Regions from separate parts of the Rhizobium pantanalense genome, predicted to be linked through region 3. Evidence: riboswitches for the same ligand, from Rfam matches in the RefSeq annotation. Region 3 holds a riboswitch; each other region holds the start of a gene.
The links. Region 3 has a riboswitch for cobalamin ahead of nrdH (glutaredoxin-like protein NrdH). Riboswitches for the same ligand answer to the same signal wherever they lie in the genome.

Region 1: linked by a shared signal. The riboswitch ahead of PH558_RS04875 (DUF1636 family protein) and the one ahead of nrdH (glutaredoxin-like protein NrdH) in region 3 are both predicted to bind cobalamin.
Region 2: linked by a shared signal. The riboswitch ahead of PH558_RS15995 (aromatic ring-hydroxylating oxygenase subunit alpha) and the one ahead of nrdH (glutaredoxin-like protein NrdH) in region 3 are both predicted to bind cobalamin.
Region 4: linked by a shared signal. The riboswitch ahead of cobU (bifunctional adenosylcobinamide kinase/adenosylcobinamide-phosphate guanylyltransferase) and the one ahead of nrdH (glutaredoxin-like protein NrdH) in region 3 are both predicted to bind cobalamin.

What each region holds. Positions count from the first base shown of each region.
Region 1 is NZ_JAQJCH010000001.1:1,018,425-1,026,112, reverse strand. Features, by position in the region: gene PH558_RS04890 (FecCD family ABC transporter permease) at 1-495, opposite strand, end outside; gene PH558_RS04885 (ABC transporter substrate-binding protein) at 558-1,517, opposite strand; gene PH558_RS04880 (ABC transporter ATP-binding protein) at 1,538-2,317, opposite strand; gene PH558_RS04875 (DUF1636 family protein) at 2,328-2,741, opposite strand; cobalamin riboswitch at 2,850-3,066, opposite strand; gene PH558_RS04870 (FAD/NAD(P)-binding protein) at 3,259-4,674, opposite strand; gene PH558_RS04865 (hypothetical protein) at 4,695-5,012, shown strand; gene PH558_RS04860 (SfnB family sulfur acquisition oxidoreductase) at 5,387-6,604, shown strand; gene PH558_RS04855 (RrF2 family transcriptional regulator) at 6,628-7,095, opposite strand; gene PH558_RS04850 (FAD/NAD(P)-binding protein) at 7,304-7,688, opposite strand, start outside.
Region 2 is NZ_JAQJCH010000006.1:24,179-31,866, reverse strand. Features, by position in the region: gene PH558_RS16015 (transporter) at 60-1,061, shown strand; gene PH558_RS16010 (BA14K family protein) at 1,131-1,598, opposite strand; gene PH558_RS16005 (glycoside hydrolase family 25 protein) at 1,846-2,856, shown strand; gene PH558_RS16000 (FAD-binding oxidoreductase) at 2,902-3,990, opposite strand; gene PH558_RS15995 (aromatic ring-hydroxylating oxygenase subunit alpha) at 3,993-5,237, opposite strand; cobalamin riboswitch at 5,334-5,538, opposite strand; gene PH558_RS15990 (DUF6656 family protein) at 5,888-6,505, shown strand; gene PH558_RS15985 (L-threonylcarbamoyladenylate synthase) at 6,565-7,539, shown strand; gene PH558_RS15980 (FAD-binding oxidoreductase) at 7,573-7,688, shown strand, end outside.
Region 3 is NZ_JAQJCH010000015.1:132,650-140,337, forward strand. Features, by position in the region: gene PH558_RS30075 (Tim44 domain-containing protein) at 1-840, opposite strand, end outside; gene PH558_RS30080 (hypothetical protein) at 1,007-1,228, opposite strand; gene PH558_RS30085 (HU family DNA-binding protein) at 1,583-1,861, shown strand; gene nrdF (class 1b ribonucleoside-diphosphate reductase subunit beta) at 2,024-2,998, opposite strand; gene nrdE (class 1b ribonucleoside-diphosphate reductase subunit alpha) at 3,016-5,205, opposite strand; gene nrdI (class Ib ribonucleoside-diphosphate reductase assembly flavoprotein NrdI) at 5,214-5,609, opposite strand; gene nrdH (glutaredoxin-like protein NrdH) at 5,621-5,842, opposite strand; cobalamin riboswitch at 6,092-6,309, opposite strand; gene PH558_RS30110 (hypothetical protein) at 6,470-7,688, shown strand, end outside.
Region 4 is NZ_JAQJCH010000001.1:1,057,723-1,065,410, reverse strand. Features, by position in the region: gene cobN (cobaltochelatase subunit CobN) at 1-824, opposite strand, end outside; gene cobW (cobalamin biosynthesis protein CobW) at 1,067-2,116, opposite strand; gene cobU (bifunctional adenosylcobinamide kinase/adenosylcobinamide-phosphate guanylyltransferase) at 2,122-2,646, opposite strand; cobalamin riboswitch at 2,788-3,185, opposite strand; gene PH558_RS05045 (chloride channel protein) at 3,366-5,162, shown strand; gene PH558_RS05040 (cobyric acid synthase) at 5,159-6,613, opposite strand; gene PH558_RS05035 (hypothetical protein) at 6,849-6,992, shown strand.

The sequences.
Region 1 (7,688 bases), on a different contig from region 3:
GAAGGCAACCGCCACGCCCGACAGAACGAGCCGATCGGCCGATTGCGAGCGCGTCAGCCGCGTCGTCAGCCCGACGGCTGCGGTTGCGAGCAAGGCGCCGGCAAAAGCGAACAACGGCACCGTCAACAGGCCGAGGATCAGCCCGGTGTGCAACAGCGCCAGAATGGCGCCGAATGCTGCCCCGGAGGAGACGCCGAGGAGATGCGGGTCCGCCAATGGATTTCGCGTCAGCGCCTGCAGGACGGCGCCGGTGATGGCAAGCCCCGCCCCGACGAGCGCCGCCAGAACGACACGCGGGAAACGGACGTCCCAGACAATGCTTTCCTGCCCGCTGGACCAGGTGACCGGAAAGGCACCAACGTGCAGTCTGTTGCCGATGATCGACCAGACGGTGGAGAACGGAATGGATGCCGAACCGAGCGACACACCGGCGGTGATCGACAGAATGAAGCCTATGGCGAGCATGGAGATGAGAATGGAGAGATTGAGGCGCATGCTTGAATCTTGAGGAAGAGATCCGCCCCATGATCGACTGGACGGATCGGCATTGTAGACGATTACATGGCGCTCGGATGAAAGGCTTTGGCCAGCGTGGCGATGGCCTCGATGTTGCGCGGCCCCGGTGTCGCCTCCACATAAGGCAGCACGACGAAGCGGTCATTCCTCACGGCATCGATATTCTTGAAGGCCGGATTGCCCTTGAGAAAGGCGATCTTCTGGGCGGCGGTCACCTGGCCGTAATCGACGATGACGATCACTTCCGGGTTCTTCTCGATGACCGGCTCCCAGGACACTTCAGTCCAGCTCTTCTCGACGTCGTCCATCACATTGACGCCGCCGGCAGCCTCGATCAAGGCAGTCGGAATGCCGAAACGCCCCGATGTGAACGGCTTTTCCTCACCGGAGTCATAGACGAAAACGCTGGTCGGCTTGTCGACATGACCGATCCTCGCCTGGATCTCGGCAAGCTGCTTGCGATAGCCGGCGACGAGCGCTTCCGCCTTGTCCTCGACGCGGAAGATCCTGCCGAGATTGAGGAGATCCACGAACATGTCGTCCATGGTCGGCTTGTTCTTCTGCATGACGAAGATGCAGGATTCGGTCAGCTCATAAACCTTGATGCCGAAGGGTGCGAGCGTTTCCGGAGTTACCTCGCCGCCGACCTTCATGCCGTAGTTCCAGCCGGCAAAGAAGAAATCCGCATTGGCGCCGAGCAGCACCTCCTTGCTCGGATATTTCGGCGACAGCTCCGGCAGTTCCTTCACGCCGTCACGCAGCTTCTCATCCAGCGTCTTCCAGCCGGAAATGCCGGTATAGCCGACCATGCGGTCCTGCAGCTTCAGCGCCAGCATCATCTCGGTCAGGTTGACATCGTTGGAAACGGCCCGCTCCGGCGCTTTGTCGAAGGTTACATCGCGATTGCAGCTGCGCACGGTGACGGGCTCGGCGAATGTCGTGCCCGCAAACAGGCTTCCGATAAGCAAGGCCGCCGCAGACAGGGATATGCGAGAAAACATGAATAACTCCAATGATCGTATTATCGAAGGGAAAAGGAAAATCGCTGCGGGCCGCCGTCGGTGCGATGCAGCCGCGTACCAACCCTGAAAGCGCTCGAGACCTGCGCCACAGTCAGGACTTCGGCAGGTTCGCCGTGGCCCATGAGCCGCCCGCAATCCATTACGGCGATCTGCGTCGCAAAATCAGCAGCGAGATTGATATCGTGCAGCGTCGTAACGACCGTCGGGCCGAGTCCCTTGAGTAGCTCAAGAATCTCAAGCTGGTGTCGGATATCGAGGTGATTTGTGGGTTCGTCGAGGATGATGAGCTCCGGTTCCTGTGCCAAGGCACGGGCGATCAGCGTCCGTTGCTTCTCGCCACCCGACAGCGACGCGAATTGCCGCAGTGCCAAAGACTCCAGTTCCAGGCGGGCGAGCGCCTTGGTCGTGACGTCATGGTCGCGATCGCTCCAGCGTGCCATGCCCTTGCGGTGCGGGATACGGCCCATCAACACCACGTCGCGCACGCTGAAGGGAAAATCACCTGGCGTCTCCTGCGGCACGACGGCGATGCGCTGCGCCGCCTCCCGCGGACCGATAGACCAAAGATCGATGCCGTCGAGACGCACCGAACCTCGTTGCGGCTTGAGGCCGCGATAGAGGCAGCGCAGCAAGGTCGACTTGCCGGCTCCGTTCGGACCGATGATCGCAAGCCGGGCGCCGGCCTCGACTGATAGCGTGATGCCGCTGATGATCGGCATTGCCTTCTGGGGACCCCAGCTGATGCCGTCTGCTTGCAGTCGCGCGCTTCGTTCGGACATGATCCGGCTCCTATTGCAATACGACCAGCTGTCGTTCGGCTGAAACGATGGCGGCGGGAATGCGTGCGAGGGTCTTGCCTGCCAGTGCTCTCTGGCGTTCGTTTTCGCGGGTCAGCCCATCGGGGCGATCCCGATAAAGCTTCGCGAAGGAGACAAGCGCGCCGATATCGCCCGCATCCTCGATGTCACCGAAGAGGTACGTCGCCTTCGCCGTGGCCTGGAAAGCGACCGTGCACGGCCGTTCGCAGCCCGCCATGCAGACACTGCCTTCCAGGCTGAAATCATCCGCGAGTGCGGCGCCAGCCTGGGAGATCGCCATCTGCAAATGTTTCAAGAGCTCGAGGCCCGGCCGGCAGGGTTTGCCGACATGACGGCAGTTGGTGCACACGGTGATCCGGTGCGTCGCCTCTTTTGTATTATCCATGAGATGCCTCCCGGAGATTTCGCCGGAGGCACAGTCAAGATAGGGCCAGCGGACGCAGCGGCGCCCTCGCCCAACCACTGATTTTCCATCGGAACACCCCGTCCGTTGCGGTTGATATCGTCGATGGCAGGTCTCCTGGCTCGCGGGTCACAACTCGTTCGCGCCTTCCCGGCTTGACGCCAGTGGCATATTGCGAACGCGCTCTCCGCTTACAGTTGCGGGGGCAGCCACGGTTTTGGCCCCTGATGGGTAATCCGCACCGTGTTCCCTTTTCAGCCGCCATCCGGATCGATCCGAAAGCAGCACCATCGGCGGTATTCATGTCATAGAAAGCGGATGCGGGCAACGGCGATGTCATATGCGCTTTCATTTGTCCTGGAGCCTTGGCTTGAATAGTCATTTGTTACGTTATTACATAACAAATGACAAGCCATTATCTCCGCTCGAAGCCGCAACTGCGATATGCATGTTCGGAGGCGCTCAATCGCGATCAAGAATGAAAGAAACCGCAGGGCTGTCAGACCGCCTTGCACTGAGGATGAAAACGCTCCGCGACGCTCTCTGCCGCCGCATAGGCTTGCGTCACGATCTCAGGTACCAGATCGATGTCGGGGAGACTTCCAAGTCCCAGGGGACCAATCGCAAAAAGCCCCTCTGTCGTGCGCCCGTTGACCTCGAGCGAGCCTGTCGCCTCCACGGCGAGACCGAGGCCAAGCTCGTCCGGCACCGCGAGGCCGGCGTCGATGAGGCTACGCAGCAAGGGTGCATTCAGATCCGGCGCCTGGCACCGACAGTCGATTACATCGTCGGCGTAGAGCTGCTCGGTCTCCTGCCGACCAGCCGGCTTCAAAACCAGCCCGGTGGGCGTGCGGCGAATAAAATGACCACGCCGCAGCAGTGTATTGCCCTCGGCAAGCTCCTGATTGAGGCGCACATGCAGCGCCTCGGGCAACCGATTGCGATGGCTATCGTAAAGCGCCCGCAAATGGCGGTTGAACTGCTGCTTCTGCCCCGCCGGCAGGGATCGCCAAAGCGAGCGCGCATGCTTGCGCAAGCCGTTCATGACGGATTGCCAGCTCTGGCCGTTCGCCTCCGCCTCGCCGCAAGCCTTGCGGACGAAGCGAACGATCTCGCTGAGCTTGCCGGGCATCTCGTCGGCAGGGAAAACCGGGTCAGCATTGTTGCGCGTGTGGCTCTGCGGCAGAAAGCCTCGCCGCGAAACGATGGTGATCTGTCCCGTATAGCCGTTCTCGCGCATCTGCAGCAGCCGATCGACGACGCGCAGGCCGCTTCCGAGCAGGATCGTATGCGGTCGCGACACGAGACGACGCGCCCGCACCGTCGTCGGCACGGTCGCGAGATCGCTGGCCTGGAATTCGTGATCGCTAATGCCATAGCCTGTCGCCAGCACCACCATGTCGAAAGGCGCATTGGCGGCGCCATCGCTTTCCACTACGAACCGGCCGCCACGAACACGCCGAAGCGCGAAGACCGTCTCGCTGCTGACCTGCACCGCCACATCCCGCCGTGACGAGAAGGCTTCCGAAAAGCGCTGATAGACGTAGTCGCTGAAAATGCTCTTCGGCACGAAGATCTGTAAAAAACCGGGTATGGCGGCGGGGACGGCGCTGCGGAAAGGCGCATTGCCGCAAAGCCATTGATTGAAGTCGTCAGGATCTCCCGCGGAAACGGAAAGATCGCGAACACGGCTGTTGAGAATTTCACTGCTATGTCCGGAGGCGAGCGCCTGTCCGCCGCTGACGGTGGAATTAGGATCGAAAAGCTGCAGATGGAAGGGAAAGCGAACCGTCTTCATCAGGGCGATCGCCATCATCATGCCGGAAAAACCGCGCCCGATCACGGCAATGCGGGGCATCGCATAAGGCCGCGCCGTCGCGTTCGTCCTGGCGGAAAAGAATCCCTGAACCGTCATATCAACTCCTGGGGCGAGAGGTGGTCGATCATGCCTTTCTTGGGCTTGCTGACTTCACAGGTCCGGAAACACAGAGCCGATATCCGGGCCTCGGCAACCTTGGAACTGCGGCCGACAGAACGCACGAAAGCCGCTTCCGTTCTCAATACGCGTCGCGCTTCTTCAATCAGGACCCTTCCAAAATGAAAGATGCGACAGGCAGGTCCAACTCTGATCCAACACCAGATGCCTGCAATCAGCCGCCACATGATTACTTCGTCAAAAGCCATCAGGCAGCAGAATTATTGCCATTGTCTACTTATTTAGTCGTATATGAAAGCGCGAAAACGCTCCGCTAGCAAGTGCTTTCTTGTCCGGACGGAATAGGGTCGACCAAGCTGCGGTACAGAAACGGCGGACGACCGGACACCCCCTTTGTATCCGGCACCTGCGTTGACCGGCAAAAAGGGAAAGCAATTCCAAGCTCTAGGATCAGCTTATGAAGCAGCTTTCGCTATTCGTTGGCCGCAGAGAAGAGGGCTCGCAACCCGCCATCCTCAACGCATTATATCAGGCCGTTCGCTTAAAATTTTCGTGGTCGGCGCCTATCGTGCCCGAGGGCGCAACATGAATGCGCCAGGAAAATCCGTTGTGCACTCCATCTATCGAAATTAAGATCGCAGGGATTTGCTGCGCCTGAGAAACCGACTTGGCGCTGGCCGAGGAGTGGTAAATGGGGACTGTTTCGCAGTTGCACGAACGTGTCAGGCCGCCCGCCCATCGCGTCCAGAGCGAAGAGGAAGCGCTCGACATCTCACGTTCGCTCGCCGCCGGCTTCGCTCAACATGCAAGCGATCGTGATATCAATCGCATCCTGCCCTATGACGAGATCGACGCCCTGTCGCAGTCAGGCCTGCTAGGGATTTCCGTTCCTTCGGAACATGGCGGTATCGACATTTCGAACTGCGTTCTCGCCGAGGTCGTTGCGATCCTTGCCGAGGCCGACCCTTCCATAGCACAGATATTGCAAACGCATTTTCATGTGCTGGAAGCGGTGAGAATTGGGGGCGGCGAGGACCAACGGGCATCCCTTTTCGACCGCGCCATTATCGGCGATCGTTTCGGCGGCATCTTTTCCCAATCCGGTGCAAGCGGCACCGACCAGCATCCCTGGCATCTGACAGCGGACGGGCTCGGCTTCCGCCTCAGCGGACGGAGCCAGCCTTCCGCCAGCATTCTGTTTTCGGACTGGATTGCGCTATTCACGACCGACAAACGCAAGGGGCTAATCGCCGCTATCGTGTCCAGAAATACTGAGGGTATCCAGATCATCGACGACTGGGATGGCTTTGGTCAGCGCACCTCCGGAAACGGCACGATCATATTGCATAACGTCTATCTCAATGCTGACGCCCTTCTTCTGCACCGAGAAAAGCTGGCTGAGCCCACAGTGATCGATAGTGTGAACCAACTCACCGGCGCCGGCATAAATCTCGGCATTGCCCGCTCCACGCTGGCGGCGACGATGGAATTCGTGCGGACCCGCTCTCACTCAGGGGAAGGCAACGGGGATGAGCGAGCCGCCAACGATCCGCTGATCGTGACAAGGATCGGCGAGATTGCCATCCGCATCGAGGCGGCAACGGCGATGGTGGAGCGCGCCGGCGGCAAGATCGATGCCGCACAGATCAATCTCACCGAAGATCATGTTATCGACGCCGCACTTTCCGTTGCGGCGGCCCAGACGATTACTGCCGATATCGCGATGGAAGCAGCCGACGCGCTGTTCGAGCTTGCGGGCACGGAGTCTGCGCGCATCGGACTGAACCTCGACCGCCACTGGCGCAACGCCCGCATTCACACCCTGCATGAACCGGCCCGCCGGAAATACCACATCGTCGGCAACTACCATCTCAACGGCGTAAAGCCATCGAAGACCTCATTGCCTTGATGGGCGCAGGAGAATCGACAAGGTCAGCCGATATATGAGGCCCGGTGGTTTTCCCGTTCCGGGATATCGGCGTCAGCGCCACCGGCAACGAATTCCTCCAGCGACATGTTGTCGAGAATCTCGGCAATCGCGTCACGCACCTCGGTCATCGAGCGCCGAACCTGACAGCGTTCCGGATCGGAACAGTCGTCGCAGGCTTCATAAGCCGTACGGCTGGCGCAACGGATAGGCGCCAACGGGCCGTCCAGGGTACGAATGACATGGCCGATGCGGATTTCCGATGCGGGGCGCGACAGCGAATAACCGCCGCCTGGGCCTTTTTTCGAACGCAACACGCCAGCGTTTCGCAATTCGAGGAGAATGGTATCGAGAAACTTCTTCGGAATATTGTTGCGTAACGCGATATCGTTGATGAACGCGGTTTCACCCGGACCGAGGCGTGCGAGATCCACCAGCGCCTTCAGTCCGTATTTTCCTTTTTTCGTAAGCATCGCCGTCCGCTTTACTGCAAAGTCAATTGTTGAAAACCCGGCATCGCTCGAAAGAGACTCAACGGGCCGATCCTGTCAGCATGGGACTGCGGAAGTAACCCCGCAATCTCTTGGGAACAAGATAGTAACTCACAAATTGTATAGTTTATATGAGTAAATTTAGGCAAATGTATCGTCTAAGCAACGATTTTGCGGCTTTTCTTGGATTTTAGGCGGCACTGCTGTCCAAATATGCCTTCCCGTGCCCACGCCTGTAATCGTCGATCGCGCCGGCCACCTGGTCGGCCACCAGAACGGCATGCTCGACCACCTCGGGCAATCCCATCAATTCGCCGAAGGTTCCGCGCGCAAGCGGTCCAGAGATAAACAAGGAAGGAACCAGCGTACCATCGCCGGCAAGCGCCCGTGATCGCGTATCGCAGGAAAACCCCAGTCGTGCTGGATCCATTGCGAGATATCCGGCCTTCGATAGCTCATCGATCCAGCCCTGCGACTGCAGGATCCCGCGGTGCCCTGGTCCGGTGGTAACCACGACCGCATCGAATTGCCTTTCAAGGGATCGCTCTGAACGGCTGAGTCGTAGGGTGCAGTCG
Region 2 (7,688 bases), on a different contig from region 3:
AAACAATCGTCATGAACGAAGACTAAGGCAACTGTTCAGACAATGCGAACGATGCCCCCATGAACACGCTCACGTCAGCCAACACCATACCAGGCTTTATCTGGGCATACCGCCTCCGTCCCGGCGAAACCAAGCCGGAGCGCCTGCCTGACGATACCGATCGTTCGAGGCTGTTCGGCGACGACGGCTTTCTCTGGCTGCATCTCAATCTTGTGGATGCCCGGGTGCCGGCCTTCCTCGAGGATGCGCCGGGGCTGAACGAAGCCGCCCGCATAGCGCTGACCACGCATGAGACACATGCAACGATTACGGTCGACGAGCAGATGCTTTTCGGCACATTGGTCGACTTCCAGCGCGACTTTGCCCACAACACCCACGACATCGGCTGGCTGCATTTCGCACTGACTGATCGCCTGCTGATAACAACCCGGCTGCAGCCGCTGCGCAGCCTGGACCGGACCCGGGTGCTGATCGAAAAAAACGCCGCACGGTTTTCCAATCCCGTTGATATTTTCGAGCTGATCGTCGTCGAGTTCCAACGAACCCTGATCTCCGTCGTCATCGAAATCAGCGAAGAGCTGAATGGCATCGAGGATTTCGTCCACGGCAATACGTCGCGCGACGAGCGTGCCAAGCTGCCGCCCATCCGCAGGACCATCGTGCGCCTGCATCGCCATTTGCGGACCGTTCTTTCGCTGATGCGCCACGCCGCTGCCTCCGACGACGAGGAGATGCCGCTCGGCTTCGAGGATGTCGCCGGCCGGCTGACGGGGCGCCTAGAAGCGGTCGAGCACGACGTCTATGCGCTGCAGGAACGGGCCAGGCTGCTGCACGAAGAGATCGATTCGAAGCTTGCCTCCGAGATCAATCGGCATCTCTATATCCTGTCGATCATGACCGCTTTTCTGCTGCCCCCGACATTGGTGACCGGCTTCTTCGGCATGAACACATCGGGCCTGCCGCTGGCGGGCGGCGCAAGCGGCACCGGATATGCGGTGGGGTTCATCATCGCCTCCATGCTGCTGGCATGGTGGCTGCTCAGGCGGGTCAATATTCTCTGACGTCAAAGTATGAAAAAGCCGCCCGGCGAGAAACCGGACGGCTGGCATTTGTCGTTCTGAAATTACCGCTTAGAAATACGGCGAATAGCACTGACGGCGCGGGCCGGAATTCGGCTGGAACGTATTGTCGTAAGCGCGATAGGAGCGATAGCGCGACTCGCACCAGGCGACGTGGCGTGGATTGATGCCGGCACTCGGAGCCGGAGCCGGCGCGTAATAGCGCGGCTGGCTGGCGATCGCGCCGCCCACGAGAGCACCGGCGCCGAACGCTGCCAGCGGGAACCAATAGCCGTCATAATAGCGATAACCGCGACGATAGCCCGGATAGCCGCGATAGCCTCCATACCAGCCACGGCGATAATAGCCGCCGTGACGCCATTGAACCTGTTCGACATTGCCAGGCGCGGCCTGGGCGGGCGCGGACTGCCTTACGATCGGCGCGGCGGGCATCTGCATGGCGAAAGACGGTGTGAAGCTCGTCAGGGCAACGGCAGCCGTTACGGCGACTGTCGCGATTTTTGCACGGAAACCAAGCATTTTCATCTCCATTCCCTGGTTCGACTTGGCACTCAAGTCTGTAGGCGTTTCATGTCGGGAATGCTTCCCGAGCAAGGTTTCGCTGCCTGCTTCGTCGCATATCCGAATAGACGACAAAGAACGCGGCAGCGCGTTATTTAGTTCCTCAAATCCCTACCGATTTAAGGAGTTACGAGGGGCTCCACGATGAATTTATAGTGATTGCTTTCTTAACCCAAGATTAACCAGCAATCCTTACTATTATTTCATGAAAGGATACCGAAAGAGTAACCTCCTCATTTACGGCTTGCTGACGATCCTGGCCCTGATGGGGCCGGTCTCCAAGCCTTCGGCCGGCGAAAGCCCGCCCTGGGGCGATCCGAAAAACGCCCTGATTGTCGATGCTTACGAGCTGAACACCATCAACTGGAACGCGTTTCTGCAGGACAAACGGATAGCCGGCTTCATCTCCAAGGCCTCCGACGGATTGCCCGAAAGCTTCAGCTGCACCGGCGATCACGGCGGCGATACGGTGGCCCATTGCAGGACGATGTGGCGCAAATACGCAGTCAGCCGTGAGCTCTTTCAAACGCGCCGCATGCTGGCAAAGGCGAATGGTCTGTTATGGGGCGCCTATCATCTGGGGCGGCCCGGCAATCCGATCGACCAGGCCAATCATTTTCTCGATTATGCCGATCCACAGCCGGATGAGCTGATGGTGCTCGATATCGACGGCATGGACACGACGCAGTTCATGTCACTCGACGATGCGCAGATCTATGTCGCCCACATCAAGGTCAGGACCGGGCGCTACCCCATTCTCTACGTCAATCACAACACGGCGCGATACATAGCCGACCACCGGGGCACCTATCCGCTGCTGTCGCGGCTGCCCTTGTGGTATGCACGCTACAAGCCTGATGTCAAAGGCACTTTTCCACTCGGCAACTGGGACAATTATGCCATTTGGCAGTTCGCTTCTTCAGACAATTGCTCGGAGAAAAGCTGCCCCTATCGCGTGCCGGGCACGCTCACCGATATCGATGTCAATGTCGTGCCGATGACGAAAATTCAGCTCGCCAAGATCTGGCCGCAGGGCGATCTCCTTCCGGCCAAGCCGCTGCCCGCGCCGGACCTGACGATCGCGCTCGCACAGATGTGCAGCGGGCCGCGCCAGACGCTCGTCTCGCTCATGGCCGATATCGACCCGGTCGTCACGGCGTCAACGCCGCAATCGAAGCCGGTCGAGATCAACGAACTGAATTACCAGGATTTCTAGAGCGGATTTAGACTTTAGGTCGAATAGACCTAAAGTCGTCCGGCTCTAGGCCTCGACCTGGACGTCCGTCTTCGGGCGCGAACAGCAGGCGAGGATATAGCCCTCGTCGATCTCGTCATCGAGAATGCCGCCATTGTGGCTCATCTCGACTTCGCCCGAAAGCTTCAACACCCGGCATGTGCCGCAGAGGCCGGATTCGCAGGCCGCACCGATGCGCACGCCGGCACCGCGCGCCGCCTGAAGCACGGTCTGCCCCGCCGCGCAGACGACATCCTTGCCAGCCATGGTGAAGCGGATCGTCGTCGCGGCCTCGCCCGATGCATCATCGGAAACCTCCGCAAGCGGCGTTGCCGCATTGGCCGGCTGGAAGCTTTCCTGATGGTAGCGCGACATGTCGAAGCCATGGGCTTCCAGCATGGAGCGCACGGCATCCATGAAGACTTCCGGGCCGCAGCAGAAGATCGTCCGATCCATGAAATCCGGCGCCAGCAAACCGATCTTCGCCTTGTCGATGCGGCCCTTCAACCCCGACCAGAGATCCGTCCGGCCGCAGCCTTCGACGATGAAGCCGAGATTGAGGTTCGGCATGAAGCGCGCGAGATATTCGAGCTCCGAGCGGAAAATGATATCGGCCGGGCCGCGCGAGCAGTTGACGAAGGTGATATCAGACAGCGGTGCGATATCGGACATGTAGCGCGTCATCGACATCATCGGCGTGATGCCGGAGCCGGCAGAGATGAAGAGGTATTTCTCGCCGGGATGACGGATATGGCTGAAGTCGCCGAGCGGGCCGAACGCCTTGATGCGCATGCCCGGCTTCAGGTTCTCGAACATCCAGCGCGTGCCGATGCTGTCCTTCTGCGCCTTCACCGTCACGGCGACCGAGAAGGGCCGCGACGGCGTCGACGACAGCGTATAGGTGCGCATGACCGGCTCCGGAGCCGTCGGCAGCTCCAGCGTCACGAACTGGCCCGGCAGATAGCGGAACCAGTTGTCCTTGTCGGAGCGGAACGTGAAGGTCATCACGTCGGGCGCTTCGGGCGTTGCCGAGAGGCATTCGAGCACATGCTGCCTGTCATTCCAGGGCTGCATCTGATCGAGGTGGCGATGCGGAAGGGAGACGGTCATGTTCATGCTCAGGCAACCGCCGACAGCTTGGCTTGGTCGCCCTGCAGCCGGTTGATCATGAACGTCGTGTACCATTCGACGAACTGCATGACGCCACCTTCGTGGATTTCCGAATAGGGACCGGGCTCATAGGCCGGCGAGCGGATGCCGAAGGCATTTTCCTCGACGATGCGGCGGTCCTGATCGTTGGTTTCGGTCCAGACGTGGGTCAGCTCTTCCAGATTATAGTCGACACCTTCGACGGCATCCTTATGGACGAGCCACTTCGTGGTCACGGCGGTTTCCTCGGCGCTGATCGGCAGGACACGGAAGGAAATCGCGTGGTCGCCGAGCATGTGGTTCCACGTCGTCGGATAGTGGAACAGCAGCATGGTGCCGATGCCGTTGATCGTCACGTCGGATGAGAGCGGCCGCCTGACGGCGTTCTGGCCCGACATGGTGTAGCTTTCGGCCCCTTCGATCAGCGGCATGCGCGCGGCGCGGAACTGGCCATCCGGCGAGATCTTGAACTCGCTCGGCAGGCCGGCGGCTTCGCAGCGCTGCCAGTGTTCGGCGATGACGGGGTCATTCATCGCGCCTTGCACGCCGGTGACGGTCGGCGCTTCCGGGAAGGTGCGGCAAAGCTCGGGGTGATTGGCCGCGCAATGGTAGCATTCGCGGTTATTTTCCCAGACGAGCTTCCAGTTGCCCTTTTCGATGATGGTGCTCTGGAAGGCGACCTTGGCTTCGCTGATGCGGTGCGGTGCCATGTAGGGCTCGATCGTGGCGCGAACCGGGGCGAAATCGGGAACGTTCTGCGCGAGGCAGATGAAGATGTAGCCGCCGACGCTTTCGCAGTGAACCGGCTTCAGCGAATATTGGCTCTTGTCGAAATCCTCCGCCATCTGGCGGGCGAAGAGCAGCGAGCCGTCGAGCTCGTAGGTCCACTGGTGATAGGGGCAGACGAGCTTTGCCGAGGAGCCGCGCTCAGTGGTGCAGACACGCGAGCCGCGATGGCGACAGCTATTGTGGAAGGCGCGGATGACCTGATCGCGGCCGCGAACGATCACGACGGGATAATCGCCGATCTGGACGGTGAAATAATTGCCCGCGCGCGGCACTTCGCAATCATGGCCGATGAACAGCCAGTCGCGATAGTAGATCGTCTCCATATCGAGCTTGAAGTAATCCGGATCGGTGTAGAACGGTTGCTCAAGGCTGAAACCCGTCCGGTGGTTCTTCAGTTGCCGCAGAACTTTGCTGCCGATGTCCATTTGCCTATCCTTAGCAGTACCAGGAGGCGGGCAAAGGACATGCGCGGCCGATTGGGAGCGGCCAAAAGCAATGTCCCGACCACCCGCCGCGGTCAGTAAACCTATGTGCCCAAGGCTGGTTTCCGGGCTCTGGAGCGGCGCTGTTTCCAGAGCCCCATGGCACCTTCCCAGGTCGATCCGACCCAGTGGCTTTATCCGCCATGCCTCACTCCACCACCGTTGCGGGGGCAGCGCCGGATTTTGACCGGCTTCCCAATTCTCCGTCTCCCTAGCAGACGGCACCTTGAGATTGATGGCATCATAGCTCCCGGCTCCGCCAGCCGCTGCGCTGCAATGCGACATCGGCTCCGAAATTGACGACAGGCGATACGGGACGTCTGGACGGTTGCATGTCGTGAGAATATTGGAAGGTGATTCAATCATTTACTCGCCCGCGCGAGAGGTGGCCTGAGCATCGCATTTGCATTCTGCCAATGACGCTTTATTCTGATTGCGACAAGCCCGCGAACGGCCGCTATTCAGGAGAATAAGTGCGTGGCGGAAAGCGCCTGCAGAGTCGGTAGCGAGAGTTTTCGCTCAGGCGCGATTAAGCTCGGCTCAAGCTCCGTAATCCATCATGTCCTCCGAAGAGTTTTATAGCGAGATCCGGCATGGCCAAACTCAGATATTTCGACGCTGGGAAGCCCGCCGAGCCCGAACCGGCGCCAGCGGTATCGACGACGGGATACACAGAATTCCTGCGCACCGGCCGCATCAACCGCAACAGACTACACTGGCTGCCGGAAGAGCGGGAATACCTTACCCACGAGCAGGTGGCTGTGCGCACGGCACAGAAGCTCAGGGATGCCGGCGAAAAGACCCATGACCGGCTCAACAGCTTTCACAAGTCCATCCGCTTTCCGAAGCTCATCTTTCACCACACGCTGAAGGACACGCCGCATCTCGGCTATTGCCATGTCACTGCCGCGAGGACGCAATTCGCTCAATATGAGCAGGTGAACTGGGCCTTCTACATCGCCAACTTCTTTGCTCGGATCGGCCAGGAAGAGAATTTCTTCGAGGACATCAGCCTCAAATATTCGCGAATGTATTTCGCGGTCGCGATCCATCCGGACAGGCAAGCCGAAGACAAGAAGCTGACGATCAACCGCGACGTCAGAGGTAATGGCGTGCTGTTCCACACCCACGACCCGCAGATCGCCATCCGCAATGTTCTTCTCCTCGGCGCGCGCAACGAGCAGCTTCGCGATATCATTCGCCAGCTTTGACGATTGATCCGAAGACTCGAAGGGCATAAGAAACGGCCTGAACTGCAAGCAGGCAGGCCATGGCTCGACACATAGACATTCTCGAACATCCGCAAACGGCAATAGAAGTGGCGACAGCGACTCTCGCCGAGGGTCTGCCGATCGGGCTGCCGACGGAGACGGTCTACGGCCTTGCCGCCGATGCCACCAATCCTGCCGCCATTACCCGGATCTACGAGACGAAGGGGCGGCCGCGCTTCAATCCGCTGATCTGCCATATGAGCGATCTCGCCATGGCCGAACGCTATGCGGTCTTCGACCCCATCTCCCGTAAATTGGCGGAAGCCTTCTGGCCCGGCCCGCTGACGCTGGTGCTGCCGCTGAGACCCGACAGCGGCATCCATCCGCTGGCAACCGCCGGGCTCGACACGGTCGGCATCCGCGTGCCGCAAGGCTTTGCAGGCGAGCTGATCCGCGCCTTCGGCCGTCCGCTTGCCGCGCCGAGTGCCAATACTTCGGGCAAGATCAGTGCCACCAGCGCCGATCACGTAAGTGACGATCTCGGGGAACGGATCACGCTCATCCTCGATGCCGGCGCCTCGGTCGTCGGCGTGGAGTCGACCATCGTCAAGGTCGAGGATGGCGAGATGCGCCTGCTGCGGCCCGGCGGGCTGGCGGCAAGCGAGATCGAGCGTGTGGCCGGCAAGGCGCTGAAGCGCAAGAAGAAGGCTTCCGCTGCCATCGAGGCACCGGGGATGATGGCTTCGCATTATGCACCGGGTGCAGCCGTGCGGCTCGACGCGACTGAGGTTTCCCCGAACGAAGCGCTGATCCGCTTCGGGACGCCAGATATTCCGGGCATCGAAAAGGCTATTGCCGTGCTGGATCTGAGCGCTGCCGGCGATCTTTCCGAAGCCGCCGCAAACCTCTTCGACTTCATGAAGCGCGCCGATGCCACCGGTGCGGCCACGATCGCCTTTTCGCATATTCCCGACGAGGGCCTCGGGGAGGCCATCAACGACCGGCTGCGCCGCGCCGCCGCGCCCAGAGAATAAATCAGCCCGACATCATCAGGCAAAGGACACGCCATGAGCAGCTCCGCCCCCTCTTCCGACCTTCTCGATCGCTTCGCCGCCATCGTCGGCGAAAAACATGCCGTGCGGGACCCTGCGGAAATTGCGCCGCATCTGGTGGAAAACCGCGG
Region 3 (7,688 bases):
CATGGCAAGCGTCGCATATTCGGCATTGCCCTCGCGCCACGCCTCAGCGATATCGCCTTGCAGCAGGCGGACGTCGGAAACGCTGTTGCGTACGCCGCTGGTCGCGTTTTCCCCAAGTTCTTCGGCGAGGTAGGACATCGCCTCCGGCGTGGTCAGCCGGCGCAGCGTAGCATAGTCTTCCTTGCCATAGGCCGACTGGATTTCGGTCAGAAGGTGCTCGAAGCGATCGAGATCGGCCTGCTGCAACCCGATCTCGTCATTCGCTTGGCGCGCCTTCGGCGCGGCTGCCGCTCCACCACCGATAGACGGAATGGAGAAGGAAGGGCGCGGGGAAGCACCTGCGTTGTTCATCGGATTCATATTGTAGGACGTGCCCGATCCCGGTGCTGCATATTGCGTCCGCTGGCGATTTGCAAAGAAACGCATGGCAAAACCGATCAGCAACACGATCAGACCGATCTGCAGCAGCATGCCGAGGAAGCCGACACCGCCGCCAAAACCGTGACCCAGCATCATGCCAAGCAGCCCACCGGCGATCAGGCCACCGATCATCGATCCGCCAAAGCCGCCGAAAAGGCCTGGACGCTGTGGCGCGCCGAGCGGCGGCTGCGTCGTTGTCTGCTGCTGCGGCCGCTGCGTCATCGACCGGTCGATCGGGGCAGCCTGCGTAGGCGCCGTCCGCGTTATGGCCGGTGTATCAAAGGTGCGCGTTCCGCGGCTTCCGAAGCCGCTGGATCCAGCCCGACGCGCGTCGGCGGCATCAAAGGTCGCCACGGACGAAGCGGCGGCAACGACGACGATGGCTGCAATCTTGGCGAAACGCGGTACTGCACTGAACATTGGCTCTCCTGTCATAGGGCAGAAAGACTAATCCGCCCCCTATATGGGGATGCCTGTTCGTGATTGTAAGGCTGCGATTTTAAGTTGGTGCAACTTTCAGATTTCAATCCAGAGCAAGCCGGCCGCGCGAGCACGCGGATGACTGGCCACACCCTTCGAGACGATCCTAATCTTCATCCGCTCCTTCGATCAAACCGTCATAAACCTCCATCATCGCGTTGGTAATGGCCTGGCCAAGTGCGTTACCGGCCGCGCGGACATCATCCTCTGTGCCGTCCCGTGCGGCTCTTGCCAATTCAAAGCCCTCATCGCTGATGATCTGCTTTGCGACCTCGATAGCCCAAAGCCCGAAATCACCGCGGTTGTCTATCTTGATCTCGTGTTCCATTGTCCGTTCCATCCGTTGATCACAGCCGAGCCTCTATAGACCTATCAGGCAAAAGGCCAGTTTCAATGAATTCGTCACCGCTCGCATCCGGATGGCGAAGAGAGTGCCGGAGCTCTGATTCCGGCCCTTCCCGCAGATTCGCAGGCGTCTGCGGGTATCATGGAGCGCTCTCCCATCGGCCGCCCAACCGAGCCATTGACTGGAAAAACGCCTGCGGAAAGCGTTCGAAATGGCCCCGATGCGTCGGAACCTGTGGAAATACAGGCATTCTCGGCCTTTCCGACCCCGACTCCAGGTGACAATGGACATCGGCAATGGAAATGATTCCAGCGTCATCAATGCGGGGGAAGCCTCATGACCACCACCAATGAAATCGCAGACAAGATCGCTGCAGACCACAAGCTTACCAAAGTCCAGAGCAAGGCGATTGTCGAAGCCGTCTTTGCAGCCATTACCGGAGCCGCAACATCCGGCGCCGAAACCTCGATCCCGGGCTTTGGCAAGTTCAAAGTCAAGGATACGCCGGCGCGCGAAGCACGCAATCCGGGAACGGGCGCAACCATCAAGGTTGCCGCATCGAAGAAGCTCGCCTTCACGCCGGCCAAGGCGTTGAAGGATGCGCTGAACAAGTAATCCGGATCGTCAGGATCCGACAGTTCAACGGCCGGCTCTATTTGTTAGAGCCGGCCGTTTGTGTTTCCAAGCGGAGGCGAGCGCCGCTCAGCGACGGCTGCCGTCAGGGCACCGTTTCCAAGGCGACGGCTCGAACCGCCTGAGCTGCGCCAAGCTCGATCCTCAGAAATTCCAGTCCTCATCCTCCGTCGCAACGGCCTTGCCGATCACATAGGACGAGCCGGAGCCGGAGAAGAAGTCGTGGTTCTCATCCGCATTCGGAGACAGCGCCGAAAGGATGGCCGGATTGACCTTGCAGGCTTCCGCGGGGAAGAGCGCCTCATAGCCGAGATTCATCAGTGCCTTGTTGGCGTTGTAATGCAGGAACTTCTTGACGTCCTCGGTCAGACCGACGCCGTCATAGAGCGCTTCGGTGTACTTGGCTTCATTGTCATAAAGCTCCAGCAGCAGATCGAAGGCGAAATCCTTGATCTCCTGCCTGCACTCTTCCGAAAGCCGCTCAAGCCCGCGCTGGAACTTGTAGCCGATGTAATAGCCATGCACGGCTTCATCACGGATAATGAGACGGATCATGTCGGCGGTGTTGGTGAGCTTGGCGCGGCTCGACCAGAACATCGGCAGATAGAAGCCGGAATAAAATAGAAAGCTTTCAAGGAAGACGCTGGCGACCTTTTTCCGTAGGGGATCTCCGGAAGAATACTGCTCCATGATCAGCGTCGATTTCTTCTGCAGGAACTCGTTCTCTTCCGACCAGCGATAGGCATCGTCGACATCGGGCGTCAGGCAGAGCGTCGAGAAGATCGACGAATAAGAGCGCGCGTGCACCGCCTCCATGAATGAGATGTTCGACAGCACCGCTTCTTCATGCGGGGTGGCGGCATCGGCCATCAGCTTGACGGCGCCGACGCCGTTCTGGATCGTGTCGAGCAGCGTCAGGCCGGTGAAGACCCGGATGGTGAGCTGCTGCTCCTCAGGCTTGAGTGTCGCCCAGGATTGAATGTCGTTCGACAAGGGCACCTTTTCCGGCAGCCAGAAATTCCCGGTCAGGCGATTCCAGACTTCGAGATCCTTGTCGTCCTCGATGCGGTTCCAGTTGATGGCGCGAACGCGGTTTGCCGGCTTGAATTGCATGTTCATTGTCGTCCCTCAAAGGTTCAGAGCGTGCAGGAAACGCAGCCCTGAACCTGCGTGCCTTCGAGCGCCATCTGGCGAAGCCGGATATAGTAGATGGTCTTGATGCCCTTCTTCCAGGCGTAGATTTGCGCCTTGTTGATATCGCGCGTGGTTGCGGTGTCGCGGAAGAACAGCGTCAGCGACAGGCCCTGGTCGACATGCTGGGTGGCCGCGGCGTAGGTGTCGATGATCTTTTCAGGCCCAATCTCGTAGGCGTCCTGATAGTAATCGAGATTGTCGTTCGTCATGAAGGCGGCCGGATAATAGACGCGGCCGATCTTGCCTTCCTTGCGAATCTCGATCTTGGAGACGATCGGGTGGATCGAGGAGGTCGAGTGGTTGATGTAGGAGATTGAGCCCGTCGGCGGCACGGCCTGCAGGTTCTGGTTATAGAGCCCGCCCTCCATGACAGCTTTTCTCAGATTCTGCCAATCTTCCTGCGTGGGGATGGCAATACCCGCCTTTTCGAAGATTTCCGCGACGCGCTCGGTCACTGGCCTCCATTCCTGCTCAGTATATTTGTCAAAATATTCGCCGGAAGCGTATTTCGAATTCTCGAAGCCCTTGAAGCTCTGGCCGCGCTCGACCGCAAGCAGGTTCGAGGCGCGAATGGCGTGGTAGGTCACTGTGTAGAAATAGATATTGGTGAAATCGACGCCTTCTTCCGAGCCGTAGAAAATGCGCTCGCGGGCGAGATAACCGTGCAGGTTCATCTGACCGAGGCCGATCGCATGGCTTTCGTCATTACCCTTTTCGATCGAGGGTACGGAGGAGATATGGCTCATGTCGGAAACAGCCGTCAGCGCACGGATCGACATTTCGATCGTCTTGCCGAAATCCGGGCTGTCCATTGCTGCAGCAATATTCAGAGAACCGAGATTGCAGGAGATGTCCTTGCCCATATGCTTGTAGGACAGGTCATCGTTGTATGCGCTGGCTTCGCTGACCTGCAAGATTTCCGAGCAGAGATTGCTCATGGTGATGCGGCCGGCAACCGGATTGGCGCGGTTCACCGTATCCTCGAACATGATGTAGGGATAGCCGCTCTCGAACTGGATTTCGGCGATCACCTGGAAGAATTCGCGCGCCTTGATCTTCTTTTTGCGGATGCGGCTGTCGGCCACCATCTCGCGATACTTCTCCGTCACCGAAATCTCGGTGAGCGGCACGCCATAGACGCGCTCCACGTCATAGGGCGAGAATAGGTACATATCCTCGTTGTTCTTCGCGAGCTCGAAAGTAATGTCCGGAATGACCACGCCGAGCGACAGTGTCTTGATGCGGATCTTCTCGTCGGCATTTTCGCGTTTGGTATCGAGGAAGCGCATGATGTCGGGATGGTGAGCGTTCAGGTAGACGGCGCCCGCCCCTTGCCGCGCGCCAAGCTGGTTGGCGTAGGAGAAGGAGTCTTCCAGCAGCTTCATGACGGGAATGATGCCGGACGACTGGTTCTCGATATGCTTGATGGGTGCGCCGGCCTCACGGATGTTGGTGAGCGATAGCGCCACGCCTCCGCCGCGTTTCGAAAGCTGCAGAGCCGAGTTAATGGCGCGGCCGATCGATTCCATATTGTCTTCGACACGCAGCAGGAAGCAGGAGACCAGCTCTCCGCGCTGCTTCTTGCCGGCATTGAGGAAGGTCGGTGTTGCCGGCTGGAAGCGGCCGGAGATAATCTCGTCCACCAGATCGCGCGCAATCTGCTCGCTGCCCTGCGCCAGCGTCAGTGCGACCATGCAGATACGGTCTTCATAACGCTCAAGATAGCGCTTTCCATCGAAGGTCTTCAGCGTGTAGCTGGTGTAGTATTTGAAGGCGCCGAGGAAGGTCGGAAAACGGAATTTCTTCGCATAAGCGTGGTCGAAGAGATCGCGCACGAAATTGAAGGAATACTGATCCAGCACCTCCTGCTCGTAGTAGCCTTCCGTCACTAGATAATCGAGTTTTTCCCTCAGGTTATGGAAGAAGACCGTGTTCTGGTTGACGTGCTGCAGGAAGTACTGCTTGGCCGCCAGGCGGTCCTTGTCGAGCTGGATCTTTCCGTGCTCGTCATAGAGGTTCAGCATGGCGTTCAGTGCGTGATAATCCAATGCTGGTTCCGCGGCCTTGGCTGGCCGATCATTCGTGGTAGCAGAAAAAGTGCTCTGCGGTTTTTCGCCCGCGTCCCGCGACAAAGAAGAGCTTAGCGTATCCAAAATCGTTCCAATCCCTGTCTGACATTGGCGACATCCTCATCCGTGCCCAGAAGTTCGAACCGATAGAGATACGGCACCTGGCATTTGGCAGAGATGATGTCGCCGGCGATCCCGTAGGTCGCGCCGAAGTTGCTGTTGCCCGCGGCGATGACCCCGCGGATGTTCGAACGGTTGCCCGCATCGTTGAGGAAGCGGATCACCTGCTTGGGCACGGCCCCCTTGCCACCGTCGCCGCAATAGGTCGGGACGATCAGGACATAGGGCGAGGTCGCACAAAACTCATCTCCCACGGCAAGCGGGATACGAGCAGCCGGCAATGCGAGCTTGACAACGAAGCGATGGGTATTTTCCGACCGGCTGGAGAAATAGACGATCTCGCCCACCGCCCGGCTCCCTAAGCGAGAGCGCTGATCATGTCGGGACGGAAGCCAGCCCAATGCAGTTCGCCGGCGACGACAACCGGAACCTGGCGATAGCCGAGACCCTGCACCAGCTCATAGGCGGCGGCATCGGTCGATACGTCGACGATAGTGTAGTCGATGCCTTGGCGATCAAGCGCACGAGTCGTGGCTGTGCACTGGACGCAGGCGGGCTTGCTATAGACGGTGATGCTCATGAGATATCCTCGTATGGATGGGCACGGAAAATCGCTCGGGCATCGGATGATGCCCGCTCGGCGGGTGAAAAGTGGAGGCAAACCTAGCCGGCGGCTGGACGCATTTAAGCGGCCGTCACTCGCGCGGGCGACTATGGATACTCAGGAACATGCACTTCACCCCGAAGTTGTTCATGCGGGATCTTCGAGGAAGCGACGGCGGCCATCATGCCGCATGGATCATCGCTCGCCAGCCGAACACCCCGCCCGTGGACGTCAATGCTCAAGGCAGGTCTCCTGGCTCGCGGGTCATAACATTCGTCCTGCCTTCCCAAGACACGAGGTCTCAGTGACGTCATCAAACGAATGCTCACCGCTCACAGTTGCGGGGGCAGCTCCGGCTTAGCGATCATCATGTTCGCCGACCGGATTCCCGTCTTAGCCTCCAATCCTTGCGAATCAGAAGAACCTCGAACACTAGATATAGTATCTTCGGTTAAAATTGCGTCAACTGCTTCGATGGCGTCAAGCCAATTTCGATGTTGATGAACTCCGACAATCTCGCCTGACGCGTGCACAGGGGGCTGGACAGATGCATCGTCACTTCTTTACGTTGCATATGTAATGTTATTACATAAAGGGCTCTCCATGCCAAACACAAGCTCTGGTACCTTCCTTGCAGCCTCATCCTTGGCTTGCGCCTTGCTGCTTCCCTTGCCGTCGTTTGCCGACGACGAAAAGGGGATGGAAAGCTGGCGACTATTCGTCGCCGATCACAGCCTGCCTATCGTCCGTGCGATCGATGCCTCGAGCGGCGAGGAAATCGGCCGGTTCGATCTTGACGGCTATGCCTCCCTGTCTCTCAGTCAGTCCGGCCGCACCATATTTGCCGTGCAAGGCGAAAAGAATGTGGTCCACGCGATAGCAACCGGCATATCCCTCTCCGACCACGGCGAACATCGCGATATCGAGCTTTCCGATCCGAAATTGCTTCCAGCATCGATCAAGGGCGAAAAGCCTGGGCACGTGGTGACCCACGGCAACGATGTCGCGATCTTCTATGACCGCGACGACAAGTTCGACCTCCTGTCCGAAAGTGGCCTTGCCGAAGGCAAAGCGGATATTCGTTCATTCCGGACCATCGCCGCCCACCACGGCGTTGCCGTTCCGATGGACAACCATCTTCTCGTGTCGGTGCCGAACATTGAGGCGCCTGTCAAGGAAGGCGAATTGCCGCCGCGCCTCGGCTTGCGCGTGCTGGACCGAAAGGGAGAGCAGGTCGGCGATATCAAGCGCTGCACAGGGCTTCATGGGGAAGCGACTTCCGCCCGGCTGGTTGCCTTCGGCTGCGAGGAAGGTGTCCTGATCGCTCGCCCCGGCGGTATCGACGGCCCAAAGGTCGAGATGCTCGCCTATGGCTCCTCCCTGCCAAAGGGCAAGGTCTCGACATTGCTCGGCGGCACGTCCATGCAATTCTTCCTCGGCAATTATGGTGAGCAGAAGGTCGTATTGATCGATTCGGACAATTCTGACCAACCCTACAAGCTGATCGAACTGCCGACACGACGGGTCGATTTCATACTCGATCCGGCAAAGCCGCAGATCGGCTACATTCTCACGGAGGACGGCAATCTGCATCTTCTTGATGTCGTGAAAGGCGCGATCGTGAAATCCGAGACCGTTACCGAACCTTACAGCAAGGACGGTCACTGGCGCGACCCGAGGCCTCGTCTGGCGATCGCCGGCAATCTCATCGCCATTACCGATCCGCGCCACAGCCTCGTGCGTATGGTCGATAACCAATCACTGAAGGAAGTCCGCAGCATTCCCGTCGAGGGACAACCCTTTGCGATCGTTGCGGCCGGCG
Region 4 (7,688 bases), on a different contig from region 3:
ACGGCAAAGCCCGTCGCGTTGATGACCACGCCCGGCTTCAGCTCGGTAAAGACACTTTCGAGAATGCCGACGGATACGGCATCCTTGAGACTATAGGCAAAGACCGGCAGCGGCCGCATGCCCTCGGCAATGAGCGCCTCTATCATGGCTTCGACGGGCCTGGTTTCACCGCTCTGTACGAGGGCGCGGTAGAAAGAAATTGCGACCGTCGGAGGTTCGAGCCCCTCCGGGACCACCACCCCCAAATTGGAAACTCTCCGCCACTCCTCGACACCGATCACGCCGCGGCTCGGCCACCATATGCCGGCCTTCATCAGGGGCACTGCTGGCATCGGCTTCTCTGCGCCCGAGAGCATCGCCTCGGCGTAGGCAAGAAACGCCCGCGAATTCGTCTCTCCGCCCTCGATCAGATAGGACCAGAGGGCATTGAGATCGTCGAGCGCGACGTTGGAGAATGGTGTCAGCCCGGGATCGGGCTTCGAATCGCCCGGCAACACCGCGATAAGGGCCTCCTGACGCACCGCACAGGCATGCAGCGCCTCCAGCGCATAATGGAAGTAACTCGCCCCTCCCAGCGCCCGCACGATGATGAGCTTCGCATGCCGCGCCGTCCTGTCGATATAGGTATCGACGGACATCGGATGCTTGAGGCTCATCAGGCTTGCAAGCCGAAGGGAACGATCGCCCTCACCATGCGCTGTGGCAATCGCCGCAAGCTCGGTATCGGCAGCCGACAGAAAGAGGATATCGCCGGGCGACTGCCCGAGATCGATCGCCTCCTCGCCGTCGCTGATCGTTCCCTTTTGAGCCAGGAGGAGATGCATCAGACCTTAGAGTATGCGGCGGCATACCCCCCTCTGTCCCTTCGGGACATCTCCCCCACAAGGGGGAAGATTATTTGGCGCCATGCCTCACCCCATCGACCATCCGAAGCGACTAAAACCTCGGTAGTCAGCCGTTTCGCAAAAACGTAGTCGCGAGTTCCCAATCTCTCCCCTTGTGGGGGAGATGTCGCGAAAGGTCCGATGGACACGGGGGGTATCGCACGGCAAAGACACGACATCGATTAGACCAATGCCTCGATTGCCTTGCGAACGATCGCCGCGTCCATCTCATGCAGGCCGATCACCACGAGCCGGGTCGCGCGCGCTTCACCCGGCGTCCAGGCGCGATCGAAATAGGTATCGATGCGGCTGCCGACGGCCTGAAGCTGCAGGCGCATGGGCTTGCCGGGGACATCGACGAAGCCCTTGAGGCGCAGCACATCATGCTCCGCAATCACGCGCTTCAGCGCATCGACGAAGGCGGCCGGATCGGCAATCGGGCCGAGTTCCACGACGAAGCTGTCGAATTCGTCATGGTCATGCGGCGTGCCGTCCTCATGCTCCAGTTCATGATGGGATTTGCGGTTGACGATATCGTCTTCCGTGCCGATGCCGAGGCCGAGCAGGACGGCAGCGGGCACGTCACCATTCTTCGCCTCGATGATTGTCGGCTTGCGGGCGGTGCGCGAGGCGACCTCGGCGCGCACACGGCCGAGTCCGTCGACGTCGATCAGGTCGGTCTTGTTGAGCACGATCAGATCGGCACAGGTCAGCTGATCTTCGAACAGTTCCTCGATCGGGCTTTCGTGGTCCAGCGAGTCGTCCTCGACGCGGGCAGCCTCGACAGCGTCGTGATCGTCGGCAAAGCGGCCGGCGGCAACGGCGGCGCTGTCGACGACGGTGATGACGCCGTCCACGGTCACGTGGGTGCGGATATCGGGCCAGTTGAAGGCAGCGACCAGCGGCTGCGGCAGAGCAAGGCCCGAGGTCTCGATGACGATATGATCCGGGCGCGCATCACGCTCCAAAAGCTTCGTCATGGTGGGAATGAAATCGTCGGCGACGGTGCAGCAGATGCAGCCATTGGTCAGCTCGATGATATCGTCCTCGGTGCAGTTCTCCGCGCCGCAGCCCTTCAGCACGTCGCCGTCGACGCCGAGGTCGCCGAACTCGTTGATGATCAGAGCGATCTTCTTGCCACCGGCATTCTGCAGGAGGTTGCGGATCATCGTCGTCTTGCCGGCTCCCAGGAAGCCGGTGATGACGGTGGCGGGAATCTTTTCCTGGTTCATATGGATCAGCCCTTCATTTTCAGCGGCAAGCCCGCTGCGATAAAATAAACTTCGGCACTTGCCGCAGCGACCATCTGGTGCAGGCGGCCGGCATGGTCGCGAAATTCGCGCGCCATGCGATTTTCCGGCACGATTCCCAGGCCAACCTCGTTGGAGACGAGAACGAGCCTTGATCGCGCAGTTGGTAGAAATGCAGTGAGAGCGGCAAATTCCGCCGCCATGTCACGCTCGGCCATCATCAGATTGGTCACCCAGAGCGTCAGGCAGTCGATAAGCACCGCCCGCCCCTCCGCGTCGACAGCGGCAAGCTGCCCGACGAGATCGATCGGCTCCTCATGCGTCTGCCAGAGATCGCCGCGATCGGCACGATGTTGGGCGATGCGCTCGCGCATCTCATCGTCCCACGCCTGCCCCGTCGCCACATAGTGACGTTCGAGACCGGTGTCCGAAACCAGAGATTCAGCAAACCTGGATTTGCCGGAACGCGCGCCGCCAAGGACGAAGACCGCTTGGGAAATAGAAGCCGACATGCGTTATGCCCACTCCCAAGCAAAAGCGAGGGTCGGCAGCACGTCGCTGGAACCGGGAAACAGGCGCCCATACGCCGAAAACTCGTCTTGCGCCATGACAACCTCCGTGCTGGCAGCGGAACTCGCGTCCCAAAACAGGCTCTGCGCCCGGCACGCATGGCAGGTCTCCTGGCTCGCGGATAAGACGCCGCGACGGGGGCGGACCGAAACGGTCGCCCCCGATCGTGCGCCAGCGGATCCTTCTCGCCTTCCCGGCAATGCATCATGAAAAGGCGGACGATTCGTAGAATAAGAGGCGTCCAGCCCCGGTTGATCATGATGCCACACCAGTGGCTTTTTCGATTTGAGCCTCCCCCGCCCCGTTCGCCCCATGCGAACTATCGACAGAATCGGCTTCAAACCGAACGAAAGACCCTGACCGCTCTACAGTCGCGGGGTCGGCTGTGATGAGAACGCCCGGATTGGGTCCGCCCCTTCACATTCCCTTTTCATCCCATGCGGCAGATCGCCGCTCAGGAACCATTCGTTATGCCGCAATGATTAGGCTTTCACTTAGTTCAAGTCAATCAAGGGCATGGATGCGACCTGCGCCATCCTGATTGCGAAATCGGTTGAAAATTCGCATGAAATCAGCGGCTTTTTTGCCGTATTTCTTTGATGTTAGGAGTTTATAGAGGGTAAGCCCTCACATTCGAGCAAAAACGTATCGTCCGCTTCCAATGCTACAGAAATTCCAACCGCGACGTCTCGGCGTCTTCTCGGTCCTATTCGATCTCGGTCGCTTCAGGGCATTGCTGCGTCGTGGCGAGCTGGGACTTGTTTTTGCCGGCGCCCTGGTGGGAATAGCGTCCGGCTGTGCCGTTACCGCGATGAGCTATATCTCGCGCAAACTTCACAGCGTCATCTACGGCATAACCGACTACGAACGCTTGAGTTCGGCGGCGATGGCAATTCAGGACAAATCCGTATTGTTCATTGCACCGATCGCAGGGGGCATCATTCTCGGCATATTGCTCTACATATTATCGCGCACGCGCAAGAAACCGATGGTCGACCCGATCGAGGCCAATGCGCTACATGGCGGTCGCATGTCGCTGACCGACAGCATCATCGTCGCCGTGCAGAACCTGATCTCCAATGGATTCGGCGCGTCTGTCGGGCTTGAAGCAGGTTACACACAGCTCGCGGCCGGCATTGCCTCCAAATTCGGCTATAAGATGCAGATGCGCCGCGCGGACCTGCGCATGCTCGTCGGATGCGGCGCGGCCGGCGCTATTGCCGCAGCATTCAATGCGCCGCTCACCGGCGCCTTCTACGCCTTCGAGCTCATTATCGGCAGCTATTCGATCGTGACCCTCACACCCGTCGTCGTTTCGGCGCTCATATCAACCATGATAGCAAGACTGCTCGCCGGCGACGATTTTGCCATCGATATCGATCATTTCGGGGCGATCGTTCCGGCGGATTATCTTCCAGCCATCCTGCTTGGTGCCTTCTGCGCCGGTATCGGCATCCTGATCATGCAGGGCGTCGCCTGGGTCGAAGAATTGGCACGCAAGAGTTCCATCGCGCCGCCGTTCCGGCCCGCGCTCGGCGGCCTGGTCGTCGGAACACTGGCGTTGATTTCGCCGCAGGTCCTGTCTGCCGGCCATGGCGCGCTGCATCTCAATCTGTCTACGGACGTGACGCTGGGCGCCTTGGCGGGTCTATTCCTGCTGAAATCGCTCGCCTCCGCAATATCGATCGGCTCCGGCTTCAGAGGCGGCCTCTTCTTCGCCTCGCTGTTCATGGGCGCGCTGCTCGGCAAGATCTTCGCCTATTGCGCACCCTATTTCGATCATGCCACGCTGACGCCGGCCGTCTATGCCGTCGTCGGCATGAGCTCGCTTGCTGTTGCCATCATCGGCGGCCCGCTGACCATGACCTTCCTGGCGCTTGAAATCACCGGGGACTTTCCGATCACCGCCCTGGTGCTGGCCGCCGTCATCACCTCGTCGCTCGTGGTGCGCACGACCTTCGGCTACTCCTTCGCCACATGGCGCTTCCACCTACGCGGCGAGAGCATCCGCAGCGCCCATGACGTCGGCTGGATCCGCAATCTCACGGTCGCTCGCATGATGCGCCCCGACGTGCATACGGGCAGTATCGACATGAGCATCGAAGAATTCCGCAAGAATTTTCCGATCGGCTCGGCCCAGCGCGTCATCCTGATCGACAAGAACGAGAAATATTCCGGAATGGTTCTCGTGCCCGACGTCTATGCGAGCCCGATCGAAAAAGACGACGAGGAACACGGTCTTTCCGATTTCATCCGGCTCCGCAACGAATTCCTGCAGCCGCAGATGAACGCCAAGCAGGCAGCCGCCATGTTTGAGCAGACCAAGAGCGAAGCGCTCGTTGTGGTCAACGATTTGATCGAGCGCAAGGTCATCGGTCTACTGACGGAGAGCTATACGCTGCGCCGCTACAGCGAAGAGCTCGACCGCCGCCGCCGGGAAGTGTCAGGCGAACTCTAACTGACCAGGCTGTCAAGCCAGGCGGGATCGAGCACAGCTTCCAGCTCTGCCGCAACTTCGTCCAGAGCCGCGTCGACGCTGGCGCGATAGTTCGTGCGCTCGCCGGAAAGGCCGAAGCTTGCCAGCAGCTTTGCCCGGTAAGCATCACTGCCGAAGAGCCCATGCAGATATGTGCCCATGACGCGTCCATCCGGCGATATCGCTCCATCGGGCCGCCCGTCGATCATGGCCGATGGCCGCTCGCAGTCCGGCCCCCGCGTCACGCCAAGATGGATTTCATAGCCCGATAGCGGCACCTCATATTCCGTAGAAATGGCAGTACTGTTGCGCACCGTCTTTTCCGGCGCCATTTCCGTCTCGATATCCAAAAGGCCCAATCCGGGCGTATCAGTCACCGATCCCTCGATACCGAGCGGATCGTGAACCATATGGCCGAGCATCTGATAGCCGCCGCAAATGCCGATGACGCGCCCGCCGTGGCGCACATGCGCGGCTATATCGCGGTCCCATCCCTGTTGGCGCAGATCAAGCAGATCACCGATCGTCGACTTGGAGCCCGGCAATATCACAAGCCCCGCATGCGCAGGCAAACGCTCACCGGCGCGGACGAAGACCAGATCGACATCCGGCTCGGCCCGCAACGGATCGAGATCGTCAAAATTGGCGATGCGCGACAACACGGGTACGGCTACCTTCAAAGCACCGGACGAGCCGCGGGCAAGCCGCTCCAGCACGACCGAATCCTCCGCCGGCAGGCGCGCCGCCGCCTTCAACCACGGCACGACACCATGGCATTGCCAGCCCGTGAAGCCGCGAATCGCCTCTATGCCCTCGCCAAAAAGCGAGACATCGCCACGGAACTTGTTGATGAGATAGCCGCGGATCATCCGCCGGTCTTCCTCCGGCAAGATATGGTACGTGCCGACCAGCGACGCGATCACGCCGCCGCGATCTATGTCGCCGACCAGCACGACCGGGACATTGGCGCGCGTCGCAAAACCCATATTGGCAATGTCGCCGCGCCGCAGATTGATCTCGGCGGGCGAACCTGCCCCCTCAACGATGACGAGATCCGTCCCCGCCCGCATTGTGGCGAAGCTTTCGAGCACCGCACCGAGGAGCTGCGGCTTGAGCGCCTGATAGTCTCTGCCCTTGGCATGCCCCCAGACCTTGCCCTGCACGATGATCTGGCTGCCGGTTTCCGATTGTGGTTTCAACAGTACCGGATTCATGTGAACAGATGAGGGCACCCGCGCCGCCAGCGATTGCAGCCACTGCGCCCGTCCGATCTCGCCGCCATCTTCGGCAACGGCGGCATTGTTCGACATATTCTGCGGCTTGAATGGGCGCACCCTTACACCCCTGTTTGCGAACAGCCGGCATAGTCCTGCGACCAATACCGTTTTTCCGACATCGGAGCCGGTTCCCTGCAGCATGATCGCTCTTGTCATTCCCCACCACCTCGATGCCGCTACAGCCACTGAAACGCTAGATTCCGCCTTGATTCTGCCGCGATCTCCGGCTTCCGGAAAGAGTGACCACGATACAAAAATGCACCACCCTCAAACATGCTCTGTTTGCGACATTGGATGACGATTTCATCCATTGTGAGTTAGGCGGAAGAGGGTTATCTCCATCGCGAAAACACACAACGAAACCGGCCGGTCCGGGTCGGAGGATACCCCAATGCTCTTCATCTTCAACAGACAGAATTCCATTCAGATCGCCTGGAATGGCAAGCTTCCGGTTCGCCGCCCGGAGAGCCGCCTGCAGCAGCTCGACACGCGCTTCGGCACAATCGGCTTCATCCGCACCTATAATGTCGGCTGAGAGCGCGTCAATCCGCCAACCCGACACATGCCAAGCCGCCATGCGACCGCATCGGCGGCTTTATTTTTGACCGTTATCGGGATCGGAACGGCTGCCGCTTCGCGGCAGATCAAGCTGTCTCATAAAGGCACCCTCTAAAGCGCGAAAACCGCGCGATCCGGAGATCGACGCGGTTTGCCAAAAACGCCGGCTTCCTTGCACAAACACCACAAGGTTCGCTTTCCCCGGTACGCAATACCTGATCCAGGGAAGCAGCGGTATGTCCCCCGCCACGCATCGATTGATAAACCGACATCGTTACCGGAGGGTTATTAAGTGCTTAAATTAGAGTGAATCTGAAAATTTTTTGAAAATTTTCCTCTTTGTGTTGAGAAATCGCAAACGACGCAAATGGAATACAAAACGTCTTTCAGGGACGCGATATTTGGGCGGTATTTAACTCCGCCTCGACGGCGAGCTTCGTGGAAGCCACGCAATGATCGTTTTGCAGCCACGAATAGCAGAAAACAGGCTAATTCAGGCGCTTATTTGAGCTTCTCCAAGAGGCACGATAACTGCAATTGGCCGACGGGCTGTTGATTTATTCATTCAAATCCTTAGGCTGCCCAACGTCGATGCAAAGAATGCCCGCCCGCGACAGAGTTCCGCGGTCGCAAAAAGACCAAATGCACGACGGCAGCAAAGGGGACCGTACCG